2 regions of the Oceanobacillus iheyensis HTE831 genome follow, and region 1 is predicted to be linked to the other one. Evidence: riboswitches for the same ligand, from Rfam matches in the RefSeq annotation. Region 1 holds a riboswitch; the other holds the start of a gene.
The links. Region 1 has a riboswitch for S-adenosylmethionine ahead of OB_RS03765 (homocysteine S-methyltransferase family protein). Riboswitches for the same ligand answer to the same signal wherever they lie in the genome.
Positions count from the first base shown of each region.

Region 1 (8,144 bases):
CTTGGGTCATTTGACTTATATTGTCTGTCTTTTATTGAAAATAGTGATCAATACGATATAATTGAAAACTATATTTATGTATTTTTCTGATTTTAGTCTTTAAATATTTACGTAGGAGGTAGGATATGGAGGACAAAAAAGATATTTCACAACAAAGAAAACATTCTAGATGGGTGATGCCTGATACGTATGTTATCCTGTTTTTAGTATTGCTAGCAGCTTATATTGCGACATTTATTATTCCATCAGGTACTTTTGATCGAGAAAGTGTTGATGGTGTCGAAAAGGTTATTCCTGGAACTTATCAGTCGACTGATGGAAATTCATTAGGTTTTCTAGATTTTTTCAACGCGATACAAACTGGTATGGTATCTTCTGCAGACATTATATTCTTAATATTGTTTACTGGTGGAATGTTTGAAATCATTGAACGTTCTGGAGCCTTACGGGGTGTGATTAATCAAGCTGTAAGACTTACTCGTGGAAATGAATTTTGGCTAATTGCAACTGTATCCACTATCTTTGCACTCGTTGGAGCTGTCGGTGCAGTAGCAAATGCTGTAATTGCTTTTGTAATGGTTGGCGTCATTATTGCGAGAGCATTAAAGCTTGATCCAATTGTTGCTATCGCTATAACGTTTGGAGCTAATTTCGTAGGATTTAGTGTTGGATTTTTAAATCCTTATACTGTTGGTATAGCACAAGATATTGCGGGGCTACCGCTATTTTCCGGAGCATTATTTCGAATAATTATATTTATCTTGATGCTAACAATAACAATTGCTTACACGTGGCGGTATGCAGAGAAAATCATGCAAAATAAAGAGATGAGTTTAATAGGAACATATGAAGCAGACGATGAGATGGACAGTTTAAATGCTCCTTTTACTACAAGGCATAAGTTATTATTAGGTTTTGTAACGCTTAGTCTAGGCTTTTTCGTATACGGATCGATTCAACTAGAGTGGACAATAAATCATATGTCTGCATTCTTTATATTTATCTCACTTGGTTCTGGGATTATTGCAGGAATGCATTATAATACTATAGCTGAAACATTTTTACATGGAGCTAGAAATCTTGTTTATGGAGCACTAGTAGTAGGTTTAGCGAGATCAGTAATTGTTGTATTAGAAGAAGCAATGGTTATTGATACGATTGTATATGCATTATCCGTACCTCTTGAAAATTTATTACCAGTATTTTCTGCTATTGGTATGTTTATTTCGAATTCATTGCTTAACTTTTTAGTCAATTCAGGTAGCGGACAAGCAATGATAGCAATGCCACTTCTATCTCCATTAGCTGACATGATTGGGGTAACTAGACAAGTTGCTGTTCAATCTTATCAATTTGGGGATGGACTCACTAATTTAATCTTTCCTACGTCAGGAATTCTTATGGCTAGTCTTGCTGTAGCTAAAGTACCTTATACAAAATGGCTAAAATGGGTATTCCCTCTATTTCTTATATGGCTAGTAATTGCAATTATAGCTTTAATAATAGGAGTTCTCATTGAATGGGGTCCTATGTAGACAGTAAAACACATCATTCCCATTAAAATATAATCATTCCTGAATAAATAGTTAGGTGTAATTACCTAATTATTTATTCAAGCTAGTTGATATCCTTCAATATATACCGATATAAGAATATATAAACAACTAAATTAGCGAGGAATGATGAGTAATGTCATTTAAGATTCCTCCCTACACTTCAAAGTACAAATTAATTGCTACTTACCGAAGTAATGGGGATACCTGGCTTGCCATGTTAATCGATGAAGAGCCATTAAATTTTAAATGGAATGATATTGAAAGTATCCAGGATTTAGAGTTAAAAAATTATCTATATTCATTGCAATCCGAAATAGAGGCAGGAACATATGAAGTAGAAAATCACTAAGATTTAGGACACAACAGTGAGGTTTAACTTTTTATACGGAGCAGCAAGATTTATTTCAAAAAAATGAAAGGAAAATGGAAGATATACGTAAAACTCTACGGGAGGAAAAAGGGATGAGGAGACTGACAACCACCCGTAGAAGATCGCGTATGAATTTTCCATTATTCCAGTTCATCATATAATGATTACACGCCTTAAATTCTTATGTTTCTCTTCTTTTCACGTTCAAGTTAGAGGATTTATCTGTCTCCCTCATAATTGCCACACCCATCAACCTCTTTGATTTTTCCAATACGCTAATAAATCCTCCAGAGAAATGACGATATTATGCCTTGAATCGATAACCTACGTTATGCTCTTTTAAACTTTTATCCTTACCAAACAAGAAATGTTTCTCCATGTCAGGAGAATAAGGAGAATTAACGGTCTCTTTCCCAACAGACTCTGCAACAGCTCTTAGCATAGCTGGAGAAGCCCCACAGCATAATCCGATATAATTAACACCGATTTCTTTTGCTTCTTTAGCCCATGCTGCCAGTTCATAACGGTTATGGTACAGTGGATCTAATGCAGTTGGAAAAGTGGTCTCAGTAGGGAGATGACAGCTACACCCACCATCAGGTAAATTGAAAAAAGTCGGATGCTCATTTGATGTACGATATGGAATAGGTAATGCACCTACATAACCGTCTACATGCTGTCTAATTTTTGCGATATAAGGCTGCATTGTATCTGGACCTCGGAAACAATTCATGCCAACAACAAGGGCTCCTTTTTCCGATAATATCTTACACGATTCTTCTACTGTATAGCAATCTCTTAAGATGTTCTCTCCCATTAATCCTAGTGTGATGACAGCTGGCAAGTCTTTTTTCAATATTTCTTCCAAAGCAATCTCTGCCTCTTCATGATAATAGAACGTTTCCCCATTTATAAAATCAACGTCTTCTTCTTTACTCCACTGTGCCATTTCGGCAAACATCTCTCTCACTTTATGTTTGCTTGATTCATCATTAGGGTCAAAGATATTTGTATTAGAAATATTTCCTGCAACTAATGCTTCTTCCTGTGGATGTTCTTTGGCTACTTCTTTCGCTAAACGAATAGCACTTCTGTTCAACGGTTCTAGTAATTGTTCCTTACCAATAATACGCATTTTCTCTCGATGTGCATTATATGTAAATGCTAATACAACATCCGAACCAGCGTTCATAAAATCACGATACGTCTGTTTTAACGCATCCGGATTTTCAAGGGCTACTTCTGGTACAAACGAACCTGCCTGTAAGTACCCCCTCCTCTCTAATTCAAATAAATACCCTTCTCCTGCTATTACCGTGCCTTCTTGCAAACGTCTTTGTAAACTCCGCTTCATAATAATCTCCTCCTATTCTAAAAATCAAAAAACCCCTCTTCTAAAAGTAAGAAGAAGGGTTAAAATACATAGCTCTTCTTATCTTTAAGGCTTGTAAGCCTATTGGAATTAGCACCATACCTTATCTAGGCTGGTTGCTGAGACTTCATCGGGCCAATCCCTCCATCTCTCTTGATAAGTCTAACTATATTAAATTTTTAAAAAATTAACTTTATAATATTCTAACTGATAACATTAAAATAATCAATAGTGAAATTTATTATAATTTAGAAAAGCTGATTTTTGTTCGTAGTGAAAGGTTGTAAATCAAGCTCAACATAACCAATCGTAAAATATAGCAAATTGAAAGAAAACCAAGAGCTATTATTGCAAAGAACCAGCACACACTTTTTATAAGATACTTGGTTATTAGAGCGCTTCTATTCACCAATTCCCTAGTATTTTTCTAGATTTTTGGGCATTAGAGCGCTTCTAGAAAAGGACTTTTCTTTTACTAGTTAGTTGGATCGGTGAATGGCAGCAAAAAAGCGATTCGACTGAACGAAAAAATCAAGCAGCGCAACATTTTTATAAAGATAGTTTATTAATTATACGATTCGTTTGTTATACTATTATCAATCATAGTAGGAGGAGCGATGAAAATGTATGAACTAAAAACAAAAGAAACAGAAAACAGTGTTATTCAATTCATCGAAAGTATCGATCATGTTCAAAAGAAAGAAGATGCTTATCAATTATTAGATATATTTACCGAATCTACTGAGTATCCAGCAAAGATGTGGGGAACAAGTATTATTGGTTTTGGAAAATACAAATATAAATACGCTTCTGGCCACTCGGGTGAATCTTTAATGGTAGGATATTCTCCTAGAAAATCAAAAATCAGTCTCTATCTCTCAACAGAAGTTTCTCAAGATAATGAATTATTGACAGATTTAGGGAAGTACACTACAGGAAAATCATGCGTCTACATTAATAAACTCAGTGATATTAATCTGGATACTTTACGTCATTTAATTAAGAAATCTCTCAATCATATACAATCAACATATCCTGATAATGCAAAATAGCTTAGCATTGTTCAATTAATATTGCCATTCCTTGACCGCCACCAGCGCACAAGGTAGCTATGCCATATTGTTGTTTTCTTCGAATTAACTCATAGATTAATGTCGTAATTATCCGTGTTCCTGTAGCACCGACCGGATGACCTAATGCAATTGCACCACCATTAACATTTACTTTTTCATAATCCAAACCTAGTTGGCGGATGACAGCGATACTTTGAGAGGCAAATGCTTCATTTAATTCTATTAAATCTATGTCTTGCAATGTTTTATTCGTTCGTTTAAGTAATTGATTGACTGCGGGTACTGGTCCAATCCCCATCATTTCAGGAGACACACCTGCTGTACTCCAGTCTATAATTCTTGCGAGTGGTTTCAACCCAAGATGTTTGGCCCGTGACTCTTTCATGATTACCAGAGCTGACGCCCCATCATTTCTGCCACAAGCATTACCTGCCGTCACCGTACCGTCTGCTTCAAATACCGGTTTTAGACTTGCTAGTTTCTCTAAAGATGTATCAAGTCGAGGATATTCATCTACTGCAAATACAGATGTTTGTTTCTTTTCCTTAACTTCGATAGGGGCTATCTCTTTTTTAAATCGTCCTGTTTCGATGGCTTTTTTTGCTCTGTGCTGGCTTTCTAATGCAAATGCATCTTGATCTTCTCTTGATATTTTATATTTCCTAGCAACATTCTCAGCGGTAATTCCCATTGATAGGCTCTTACCATAGATTTCTGGAGGTTGTTGTCCTGCTTCTAAATTAGAATCTACGATAGTTGTTCGATCCCCTCCAAATCTAGTATTTCGTAAATATATTGGAGATCGGCTCATACTCTCTGCTCCCCCCGCTACTACAATATCAGCTTGATTGCTTAGAATTTGTTGCACTCCGGATGTCACTGCTTGAATTCCAGAAGCACATAATCTATTTACCGTGAAAGCAGTAACTTGTTCAGGAATACCAGCTCTTAGTGCTGCGACTCTAGCAATATTCGATGATTCTGTTGATTGTCTTACTTCTCCTAAAATAACCTCATCTATATGATCAGCAGGAAGATTGACTCTTCTCAATGATTCTTTCACTACATGGCTTGCTAGGAAACCAGATGATATGTTTTTCAATGATTGGCCATATGCTCCAATTGGCGTTCTAATTGCACTAACAATAACGATCGGATCCTCCACCTTTATACCTCCCTGCTTCTTATCTGTTGCTATAGTGTTTTTTCAATTGTCCTGCAATAATATTCTTCTGAATTTCCGATGTTCCTTCATAAATCCGAGTAATACGCGCATCTCTATAATATCGTTCCACTGGAAAATCAGATATATAACCAATTCCCCCATGCACTTGAACTGCTTTATCTGCCACTCGGTTGTATACTTCGGAACCATATAGTTTTAACATCGCTGCTTCTTTAATGACATTTTCTCCATTATCTACCATCCACGCCACTTTATATGTTAAGGCCCGCAATGCCTCTATCTCCACAGCCATTTCTGCTAACATATGTGCTACTGCTTGATGGTCAATAATCGATGTCCCGAATTGTTGTCTTTCAATTGCATAGGTAGTCGACATATCTAAGAGTTTCTGGCATGACCCTAAATTTCGAGCCGCCAAACCAGCTCGACCATTCGTTAAAATTTTTAATGCATTCACATACCCTTGCCCTTCTTCACCAAGTAAATTCTCTACTGAAACTTCACAATCATCTAAAATTATTTCTGCAGAGTGAGAACCTTTTAGCCCCATCTTCTCTTCAACTGCGCCTACATGAAATCCCAAATTACTTTTCTCAACAATAAAAGAAGAAATGCCTTTAGCACCTTTGGCAGGATCGGTAACTGCCATCACAGTAAACACTTCTGCCTCAGTGGCATTGGTAATATAGTGTTTTGTTCCATTTAATATATATTTATCTTTCTTTTTAATAGCCGATGTTTTCAAAGCACTTGCATTTGATCCAGCTTCCGGTTCTGTAAGGGCAAATGCACCAATTTTTTCTCCGCTTGCCATAAGAGGTAAGTATTTCTGTTTTTGTTGTTCGTTTCCCATCTCTACTATTCCAACAGTACCAATTCCAGTATGAGCACCAATGAGTGTTGTATACCCATTATGGGTGACTCCAATTTCTTCATATAATGCACATTTTCCTACCATTCCAATACCTAATCCCCCATATTGTTCGGGTATACTTAAACCAAATAATCCCATTTGTTTTGATAATTCGATTATTCGATCAGGTATTTTATTATTTCGTTCAATATTATCAGCAACCTGCTCTACCTCTGTTTGAATAAAATTCCGTACGTTATCCTTGATAATTTGAATATCTTCATCTAATTCAAAATTCATATCGGATTACCTCCTGTTCCGTACATAATCATTGCTTCTTATGGAAAAAAGAAGTAAAACTTGGCAGTGAAAAATGCCAAGTTTTATTGTTTTAAAAATGATTAGAAAAGGTTAATCGATTGGGATACCTATTATTTCTCCATCTTCTACTGCACTGACTCTCGTAACAATTTCGAATGCACCATTCTCGTCTATACTTGGGATGACATATACTTGTTTATCTTCTGGCAAAGCATCTAAACCATCCTGTATATGCTCTCGGATTACGGTAGCATCCTCTACATTTCCTGCTGCTTTCATTGCTTCAACAAAAATATACAAACTCACATAATGAAAACCAGCTTCTGATCCCGGTTCAATTCCATGTTCTTCTGTATATTTCTCTACAAATGCTGGTACGCCAGGATAATCCGCTTCGACTAATGGCATCGTTCCAATCGCACCTTCCAAGACGTCATACGTCTCTGTAATTCGTTTCATCTCATCTAATTTGGCTTGGTCCATAATAATAAATCCACCTTCAAATCCAAGCTGTCTCGCCTGATTAACCACATTCGCTGTTGGTTCTGACGGTCCTCCGAGGAAGATTACATCAGGATCTGATTCTAAAGCGTTGGTCAATAAAGTATAAAAATCCGTTTCTTTTGCAAAATCTACTGATGCCTTGTGAACTACCTCTCCCCCTTGTTCCTCCCAATGAGGCAGTAATTCCTCTGCCCAATCTTGACCGTACTGTGTTACTGGAGGAATCACTGCTAATTTATTTCCAAACCGCTCCATCGAATATGTTGTAAAAGGTTCGACATATCCGTGATAACTTGGTGGAATTCTTACGGTTAATTCATTTCCCTGTTCTGTAATTGCAGGTTCACTAGAATATGCACCAATAATAAAATTCTCTTGCTCATTAAATACTTGAAGCGCTGCAATACCACCACTATGTGGGGTATAAATAATTGGTGTAGCGTTTTCTTGCACTAATCGTTTGGCATTAGAAGCTGACTCATTTGGTAAATATTTATCATCAAGAGAAACAATATTTAATTTATATGTTTCACCATTAACCTCAAATCCCTCTTCATTAATTTCTTCTGCTGCCATTTCTAAACCATTTAAAGTATTTTCCCCATATAATGCAGCAGAACCACTTAAAGGACCCGTATATCCAATATTAACAACCTTTTCTTCTGTCTCTGCCTTCGTACTAGAGTCTGAACTGTTATTATTGGATGTATTACCGTCAATACATCCCGTTAAAATCACGATAAGCAAAAAGGAAATCAAACTTAAGAAAATTTTGTTTTTTCTCATTAAAATTCCTCCTATTTTTAAGATATTGAGTTTTAAGCCCCAATATAAGCCTTTCTAACTTCTTCATTTGAAAGCAACTCTTCTTTTGGACCTTCTACTACAATTCCTCCGTTTTCAAAGACA
Region 1 is NC_004193.1:722,343-730,486, reverse strand. It holds gene OB_RS03775 (YfcC family protein) at 126-1,535, shown strand; gene OB_RS03770 (hypothetical protein) at 1,690-1,905, shown strand; gene OB_RS03765 (homocysteine S-methyltransferase family protein) at 2,231-3,280, opposite strand; SAM riboswitch class I at 3,356-3,461, opposite strand; gene OB_RS03760 (DUF1801 domain-containing protein) at 3,922-4,350, shown strand; gene OB_RS03755 (thiolase family protein) at 4,352-5,536, opposite strand; gene OB_RS03750 (acyl-CoA dehydrogenase family protein) at 5,556-6,710, opposite strand; gene OB_RS03745 (ABC transporter substrate-binding protein) at 6,822-8,021, opposite strand; gene OB_RS03740 (ABC transporter ATP-binding protein) at 8,054-8,144, opposite strand, start outside.

Region 2 (8,144 bases), 1.4 Mb from region 1:
AAAAAATTGGAGAACAATTATTTATCAATCCAGGAAGTATTCGTATGCCGAGAAACCGGGTAGAGAAAACGTATGCTGTATTAGAATGGTTAGATAATTATAATGTTTCAATTGAGTTTTATACAGTGGAAGGTCAAAGGGTGGAAAGTATGTCTTATTCAACAACATTATAAAAGTAAAGTCAGTAACTTTTTTCGTTACTGACTAAAACTTTTTTTAAAACCTGTTGACAAATTACCTGCTGGATCATATAATATTACTTGTCCGTTAAAAAAGACGACATACATAATGTTGAACTAGAGATAGAATTTGCGGGTGTAGTTTAATGGTAAAACCTCAGCCTTCCAAGCTGATGACGAGGGTTCGATTCCCTTCACCCGCTCCAAATATGTCCCAGTAGCTCAGCTGGATAGAGCAACAGCCTTCTAAGCTGTGGGTCGCAGGTTCGAATCCTGCCTGGGACGTTATGCTAACCCTTATAAACGATATGTTTATAAGGGTTTTTTTATTCTATGACAAAGGTAAGGCTATTACTATATAAATCAAAAACTAGCTGTTTTATGTTTCAATCGTTAGTAAGTGTGGTAGATTATAGCGAATTTGTTGAAAAAGTTGATATTTTGGTTGGTTTATTTAATAGTATGTTGTATTCTAATCAAAATAGGTGAATTTAGATTTTATGTAGATCGTTGCAAAAGTTTATAGATATCTAAAAGGATATTATAAGAGCAATATCGTATAATAACCATATAGGAGGAAAAATATGGTAACTATAATTTACTTTTCAATAATAATTATTTTGGCTGCTGTTATTGTATTATTGTTGAAGCGCGCAAAGAAAATGGAAAGAGAGCATGAGTATAATATTGATTTGATAACAGAAGAGGTATCGGCAACAATGGAAACACAAACCTCTGAATACGAAAATAGGTTGCATGATGAACATCAACGTTTTGAGATTGAGCTCAATAAAGAAATAAATAGATTTAATAAAATGATAAGTGATAAAAATGATTATATAAATAGTTTAAAAGCGTTCTCGATTAATAGTGGTGAAGTAGAAACTCATAATATACTATTACATGTAAAGGAAATGTTAATCAAACAAAACCTCGTACAAAAAGATGAAATGCTGATTATAGGTAATCTTTTTATTCCTTATAATAAAGGACTGGAATTAAAGACTAGACAAATTGATCATCTCATATTGCTGCCGACTGGCTTGTACATTATAGAAACAAAGAAATGGTCAGGTACTGTGTTACACGGAGTTTCTTACGGTCAGGATAATACGTTAGATGTATTAATTCAATCGATGTTCCCTTATGATGATCATAAAGAACATACAATGGTAATTAAAAATGATGAAGTATCTGAAACTTTGCAAGCAAATGTAAAAGTAGTATCCTATGGAAATCCATCTAATGAAGTGATGGAGACAGCATTAAAACTGAAAAACTTCTTAGAACAAACGCATATAGAGTATAATTCCGTACAACCGATTGTCTATTATAATTGTGCTTCTCAATACCGTACGTTTGTGAAGAATTATTCAAATGACGATCAGGTTAACATTTTTACCGATGAGGAAAGCCTCTATTCCTTTTTCTTAGAAGAATTAACAACGAAAGATATCATATATCAACGTGAAGAACTTGCTGATATAAGTAGCCTTATTTTAAATAACAATATAGATGTATAAGTAACATATCTTAAGGTGAATAACGGGAGCGACGAGCATCTATCCATGAGATAGGTGCTTATTTGTTAATTAGATATATTATTATAGATAATAAGTTCTGTAATTGTTTGACTTTTATGATTAGTTTTATTTTTAAACTTGCTGTTAAGTTCTAGTGCTTTTGGTCGATATAAAGTTCATAATTGCACAAACTTATAGCAGGAGGTAACACATTGAAGAAGAAAAAAAGAATCAAGAAATCACTTAGTTTAAGAAATAGATTAATAATAGCGTTTCTTATCATATTATTAATCCCTAGTATTGCAATAGGATTAACCTCATATCAAAGCGCAAAGAATAAGATTGAGGAAAGTATGATAGACTCTGCACAAAAGAACGTAGAAATTATGAAACAAACTATTGATCAGTTTATGAATGATCAAATGGATAACATCGAATACTTATCTACTGCAATTGATCCATCGGATATAGAAGATAATGCAGATGAAGCTACAGGCAGAATCTTAGAAAATATGCAAAATGCAAAAGATGTAGTCTTTGAACAAACATATGTAGGGTCAGAGACGGGAGAATTCATGAACTTCCCTACATCCTTTAAAAACCCATCCGATTATGATCCAAGAGAGCGACCTTGGTATCAACAAGCGATGGAAAATCAAGGCGAAGTAATCGTAACAACTCCTTACGTATCAGCTTCTTCTAATCAAGTGGTTGTAACACTTGCGAAAGCTACTGCAAATAATGATGGTGTTGTAGCAGTAAACTTAGAGTTAGCTAGTTTAACAAATATAGTTAATTCAGTCGCTATCGGGGAAGAAGGGTATATGTTTCTATTAGATGAAGGACAAAGCTATATTAGTCACCCCGATTATGAGGCTGGTTCTGAAGCGGTAGAAGATTTTTTCTCCAAGCTATACGACTCGGAAAATGGAAAATTCAGCTATCAATTTGAAGGTGATGACAAACAATTGGCATTTGCTACAAGTGAAATTACAGGTTGGAAAATAGCTGGAACCATGTTTAATAGTGAAATAGCCTATAATGTGAGCCCAATTTTAAATACGACAATCTTTGTTATAACGGTTGCATTAATTCTTGGAGGGGTAGTAATTGTCATTATTATTCGTTCTATTTCGAAACCGATATATCATCTTGTAAGTGCAAGTGATACGATAAGTCATGGAGATTTAAGCGATGAGGTACACCTCCATCGAGATGATGAATTAGGTACACTAGCTCAATCATTTAATAAAATGCGAGAAAATTTGAATGGAATTATCCTTCAAGTTAGAGATAAATCAAATCATTTAGCATCCTCAGCTGAACAATTAAATGCCAGTACCGAACAAAATACATCAGCAACAGAGCAAATTTCTTCTTCTGTACAAGAAGTAGCTGAGGGTATGAGTAGTTTAAATAACAATATAACAAAGAGCTCCAAATTAGCGAAGGAAATGACAGATTCTATTTATACGATAGAAGCAAGTTCGAATGAAGTTTCAAATACTGTTACCAATACCATTTCAGCTGTTAATGAAGGTAACAAAGCATTGAATACTACAATTAGTCAAATGGAATTTATCAAAGAGAATACACATCAGCTATCCAATAATATTGAAGGTTTAGGCAATCAATCAGAAGAAATCAGCAAAATTATTGATGTTATTACGGATATTTCTGAGCAAACAAACTTATTAGCTCTTAATGCTACAATCGAAGCAGCAAGAGCCGGAGAGCATGGGAAAGGATTTGCTGTGGTAGCTGATGAGGTAAGAAAACTTGCTGAAAAATCTTCCCAATCAGCAGAGCAAATTAAGACAATGATTAGCGCTATTCAATCGGAAACTGCGAATACGGTGAGTTCGATGAAAGCTGCAACAACAGAGGTTGAAAAAGGGATTAATATTGCTAATAATGCAGATCAATCTTTCTCAAATATTACTGGATATGTAGATTCTATAACGAATCAAATCATGAATGTAACAACTGAAATTGAAGGAATATCAACGGCAACGAAACAATTTACTTCTCTTTTTGAAGGTGTGGCCTCCATTGGTGATACAGTATCACATGAAGCCGAAAATGTTTCAGCATCTACACAAGAACAGCTTGCTTCAATGGAAGAAATTGCAAATTCAGCGGCAGATTTAACTACTGTAGCAGAAGACTTACAACAATTAGTAGAGAATTTTAAGCTATCTAGAAATTAAATAACACGTCATTACACTAAAGTACGAGGATGCGGTTCATATATGGACCGCATCCTCGTTTCTTTAGGGCTGTTTATTAGATATTTCTCTACGGGTTTCAATCAACATGAGGAAAGTTATAAGTCGAGGAAAGATACCGAAATCATATCTTGCAAAGCATTGATCAGTATTGGGGAAAGAACCGCTTGTATGTATAGATTTTACTTACAATCAAACAATATGAGTTGAGGTGAATGTGGAATGAGGAAGTTTATACTCGTTATTCTAGGTATCGTTATTTTATTAATACAGCAACCAAGTAACGTTTTATCAAAAGATCGGTTTGACTTCGAAAAAGCAGGAGATGCTATTTGGGAAGGGGAAACCGATGAGAAAATTGTTGCTTTAACGTTTGATGATGGACCACATCCTGATTATACACCGGAGATTTTAGACATATTAGAACAGTATAATATGAAAGGTACATTTTATGTGATGGGTGCTCATGCACGTAAATATCCAGGACTTGTATTTAGAGCATTTCTAGAAGGCCATGAAATTGGAAATCACACGTTTACTCATAACGGGAGCATTACCTATTTAAATGATGAATTAACAAAAACAAATGAAATTATTGAAAAGATCACTGGGAAATATCCTGCTACTTTTCGTCCGGTTGGAGGAAACTATAATGAAACAGTTATTAGTATTGCAAAGAAAAAAGGTCAAAAAGTAGCGATGTGGGCTTGGGATCAGGATACAAGAGATTGGGATGATGTGGATAGTAAAACCATTGCTAATCAAGTGATTGGTAATCTTTCACCAGGAGATATTATTCTTTTTCATGATGCGGGTGGAGATCGTACGCCAACTATAGAAGCACTTCCAATTATACTTCGTTTCTTTAAAGAAGAGGGGTACGAAGGAATTACAGTAACAGATATGATTGAACGTACAAGTGAAAGATAGTTAAATCTACAGTTTTTTAGCTAAAATAATAGGTTTAGTTGATAAAAATAACTTATGATAACATGTACTTTGTTATCAGCTTATTTTCGTTAATGTATTGACAAATTTGGATTATCAGATTATGATTATTCTTATTATTTCTAAAATAAAATTGAATAACTTATCCAGAGTGACGGAGGGAACAGGACCTACGATGTCACAGCAACCTACCTTTACGGAGTGGTGCTTCTTCCTGCAGAATTTTTTCTGAAAGATAAGGTAATGATATGTAAAAACCTTCTTTCTGAATGAAAGAAGGTTTTTTTGATGGGATGTGTTATGTATGATTCAGTTGGAAAATATCGAGAAACACTATGAATCTAAAAAGAGAAGAGTGATAGGGGTAGATCAAGTTTCCCTTGATATCAAAAAGGGAGAAATATATGGCATCGTTGGATATAGCGGTGCAGGTAAAAGTACGCTTTTACGTTGTATGAATGTACTGGAAAGGCCGACAAAGGGTAGGGTATTTGTTGATGGAATTGACTTATTAGAGCTAAACAATAAACAATTACGTAAGGCAAGACAATCTATAGGGATGATTTTTCAAGGATTCTATTTAGTTTCTTCCAAAACAGTAGTGGAAAATGTCTCATTTGCACTCAAAGCAGCTGGTGTTGGTAAGTTGGAGCGGAATAAAAGAGCTCTAGAACTATTGAATCTAGTTGGAATTGAGGATAAAGCAAACCAATATCCCTCTCAATTAAGTGGAGGACAAAAACAAAGGGTTAGTATAGCAAGAGCACTTGCGAATAACCCAAAGGTATTACTTTGTGATGAAGCAACATCTGCATTAGACCCAAGTACAACAAAATCAATTTTAAAACTACTTAAAAAAATAAATGAACAAATTGGGATAACGATTGTAATCATTACTCATGAGATGGAAGTAGTAAAAGAAATATGTGATCGTTGCGCTGTGATGCAAAACGGTAAAGTCATTGAAAATGGGAAGACATATGATATCTTTTCAGATCCAAACGAGAAATTAACGAAAGACTTTATCCACACAGTTTTAGACTTTCAATTACCTGAAGCGTTGCTAAAACAATGTAATGGTACACTACTTAAACTGCAGTTTCGTGGAGATATTGCTGCTGAATCAGTCGTATCTGATATGTTACAACAACATAAGGTGAAAGGAAATATTCTTCATGGAAAAGTAGAATACATAAAAGACAAACCATTAGGTGTTTTCATTATGGAAGTAAGCGGAGATCCCTCGGAAATAAGTAGTGCTATTAGCTACTTAGAAGAGCGCATAAAGCAAGTGGAGGTGATTCAACATGTATCTTACTAGTATTTTAAATTTACTTCCTGAGTTGAATCAAGCTTTCTTAGAAACCATGCTCATGGTAGGTCTGGGTTTAATTGTTGCATTAATTATCGGCCTACCTATTGGTATTCTTCTATATGTTACAGAACAAGGGTTATTTTTAGAAAATAGATTTGTTAAATCGACATTAGGTGTGGTTGTTAATTTAATTCGTTCGATTCCATTCATCATTTTATTAGTATTTTTACTTCCATTTACAAAGTGGCTAGTCGATACAACAACAGGACCATTAGCAGCATCCGTATCATTGTCTGTTGCAGCGATTCCATTCTATGCAAGAATTGTAGAATCCGCAGCGAGGGAAATAGACCGAGGTGTGATTGAAGCTGCTATTGCAACTGGAGCATCACCATGGTTAATTATTAAGGATATTGTTTATCCAGAAGCAAAACCTGGTTTTATTAGTGGACTCACTATTACGGCAATTAGTTTAGTAGGCTACTCTGCTATGGCTGGTACTGTTGGGGGAGGAGGTATCGGTGATTTAGCCATTCGCTACGGTTATTATCGTTATGATGATATGGTAATGTTCACTACAGTAATCGTTCTTATTGTACTAGTACAATTTATTCAATATTTTGGTGATTTTATTGCAAAGAGTGTAAATAAACGTTAAAGAATAAAGGAGTGGTTCATATGAAGTGGAAATTATTTTTAGCAACTCTATTAAGTGTTACATTATTGACAGCATGTGGGAGTGAAGAAGCAAATGGTGGAAATGAAGAAAAGAATACGATTGAATTTGGAGCTACTGTAGGACCCTATAGTGATATGGTGACAAATGCTATTACACCATTATTAGAGGAAAAAGGGTATGAAGTGAATAATACAGAATTCACGGATTATATACAACCGAATAATGCATTACATAATGGAGATATTGATGCCAATCTTTTTCAGCATAAGATTTATTATGAAGCATTCGCAGAGGAAAATGGTATGGATTTATCTGAAGTAATTATTGTACCTACAGCTCCTATGGGACTATATTCCAACTCCTATGATAGTGTCGAGGCTATTGAAGAAGGAAGTAAGATTACTATAGCGAATGACCCTACGAACTTAGCAAGGACATTAATCATGTTAGAAGATGCGGGTCTTATAGAAATTAGTAACGAAGTCGATCCATTAAAAGCATCTGTTAAAGATATTGTGAAAAACCCAAAAAATATTGAGTTTCAAGAAGTAGAAGCCGCTCAATTGCCACGATTAGTAGATTCTGAGGATGCTTCAGCGGTACCGGGAAATTTTGCACTTTCAGCAGATATGGATCTATTAGATGCATTAGTATTAGAAGATATGCCAGATGATTATCGAAATCGAGTTGTAGTTAATACAGCAGATATGGAGGAGCAGTGGGTAAAAGATATTAAAGAAATTGTGGAATCCGATGAATTTGAACAAATAATAGATGATGAATTTCAGGGGTTTGGTAAACCTCAGTGGATGCTGGATAAATAGTCAGATGAAAAGAGAGCAGTCGGTTTTCTATTCGACTGCTCTCTTTTCTCTACATCACTTTTATGACTTTATTTAGAATGAATTATTATAAAGATTTAAAGTGCTTTATTCGTTCTCCAAGAAACTTAATGTCTTTATCCGGACTTAATAACATTATTTTTTTAAATACTGGATCGTTATAAAAAGCATCTAGTTGATCAATAACCCCTTGTCTAATAAGCTTTTTCTGATTTAGATATCGATCCATTTTTCTTAATCTTTCGTTGTTATCTCCTTGTCTACCGACTCCAATATGAAAACCGTGCGGCGGCCGAAAAAAATGTTCTTCTATCTTTCCGAAACCTATACCTTTTTCGATAATTTTATATAGAAATTCTTCATCATAACGTAATGCTCTTACTTCATCGTACAATATGCTAGGATTTTCTAAATAATATTCAATAATCGG
Region 2 is NC_004193.1:2,131,240-2,139,383, reverse strand. It holds gene OB_RS10835 (metallophosphoesterase) at 1-173, shown strand, start outside; tRNA gene OB_RS10830 (tRNA-Gly) at 312-385, shown strand; tRNA gene OB_RS10825 (tRNA-Arg) at 391-464, shown strand; gene OB_RS10820 (nuclease-related domain-containing protein) at 764-1,702, shown strand; gene OB_RS10815 (methyl-accepting chemotaxis protein) at 1,915-3,912, shown strand; gene OB_RS10810 (polysaccharide deacetylase family protein) at 4,153-4,860, shown strand; SAM riboswitch class I at 5,018-5,120, shown strand; gene OB_RS10805 (methionine ABC transporter ATP-binding protein) at 5,183-6,199, shown strand; gene OB_RS10800 (methionine ABC transporter permease) at 6,186-6,851, shown strand; gene OB_RS10795 (MetQ/NlpA family ABC transporter substrate-binding protein) at 6,872-7,696, shown strand; gene OB_RS10790 (hypothetical protein) at 7,782-8,144, opposite strand, start outside.
Region 2: linked by a shared signal. The riboswitch ahead of OB_RS10805 (methionine ABC transporter ATP-binding protein) and the one ahead of OB_RS03765 (homocysteine S-methyltransferase family protein) in region 1 are both predicted to bind S-adenosylmethionine.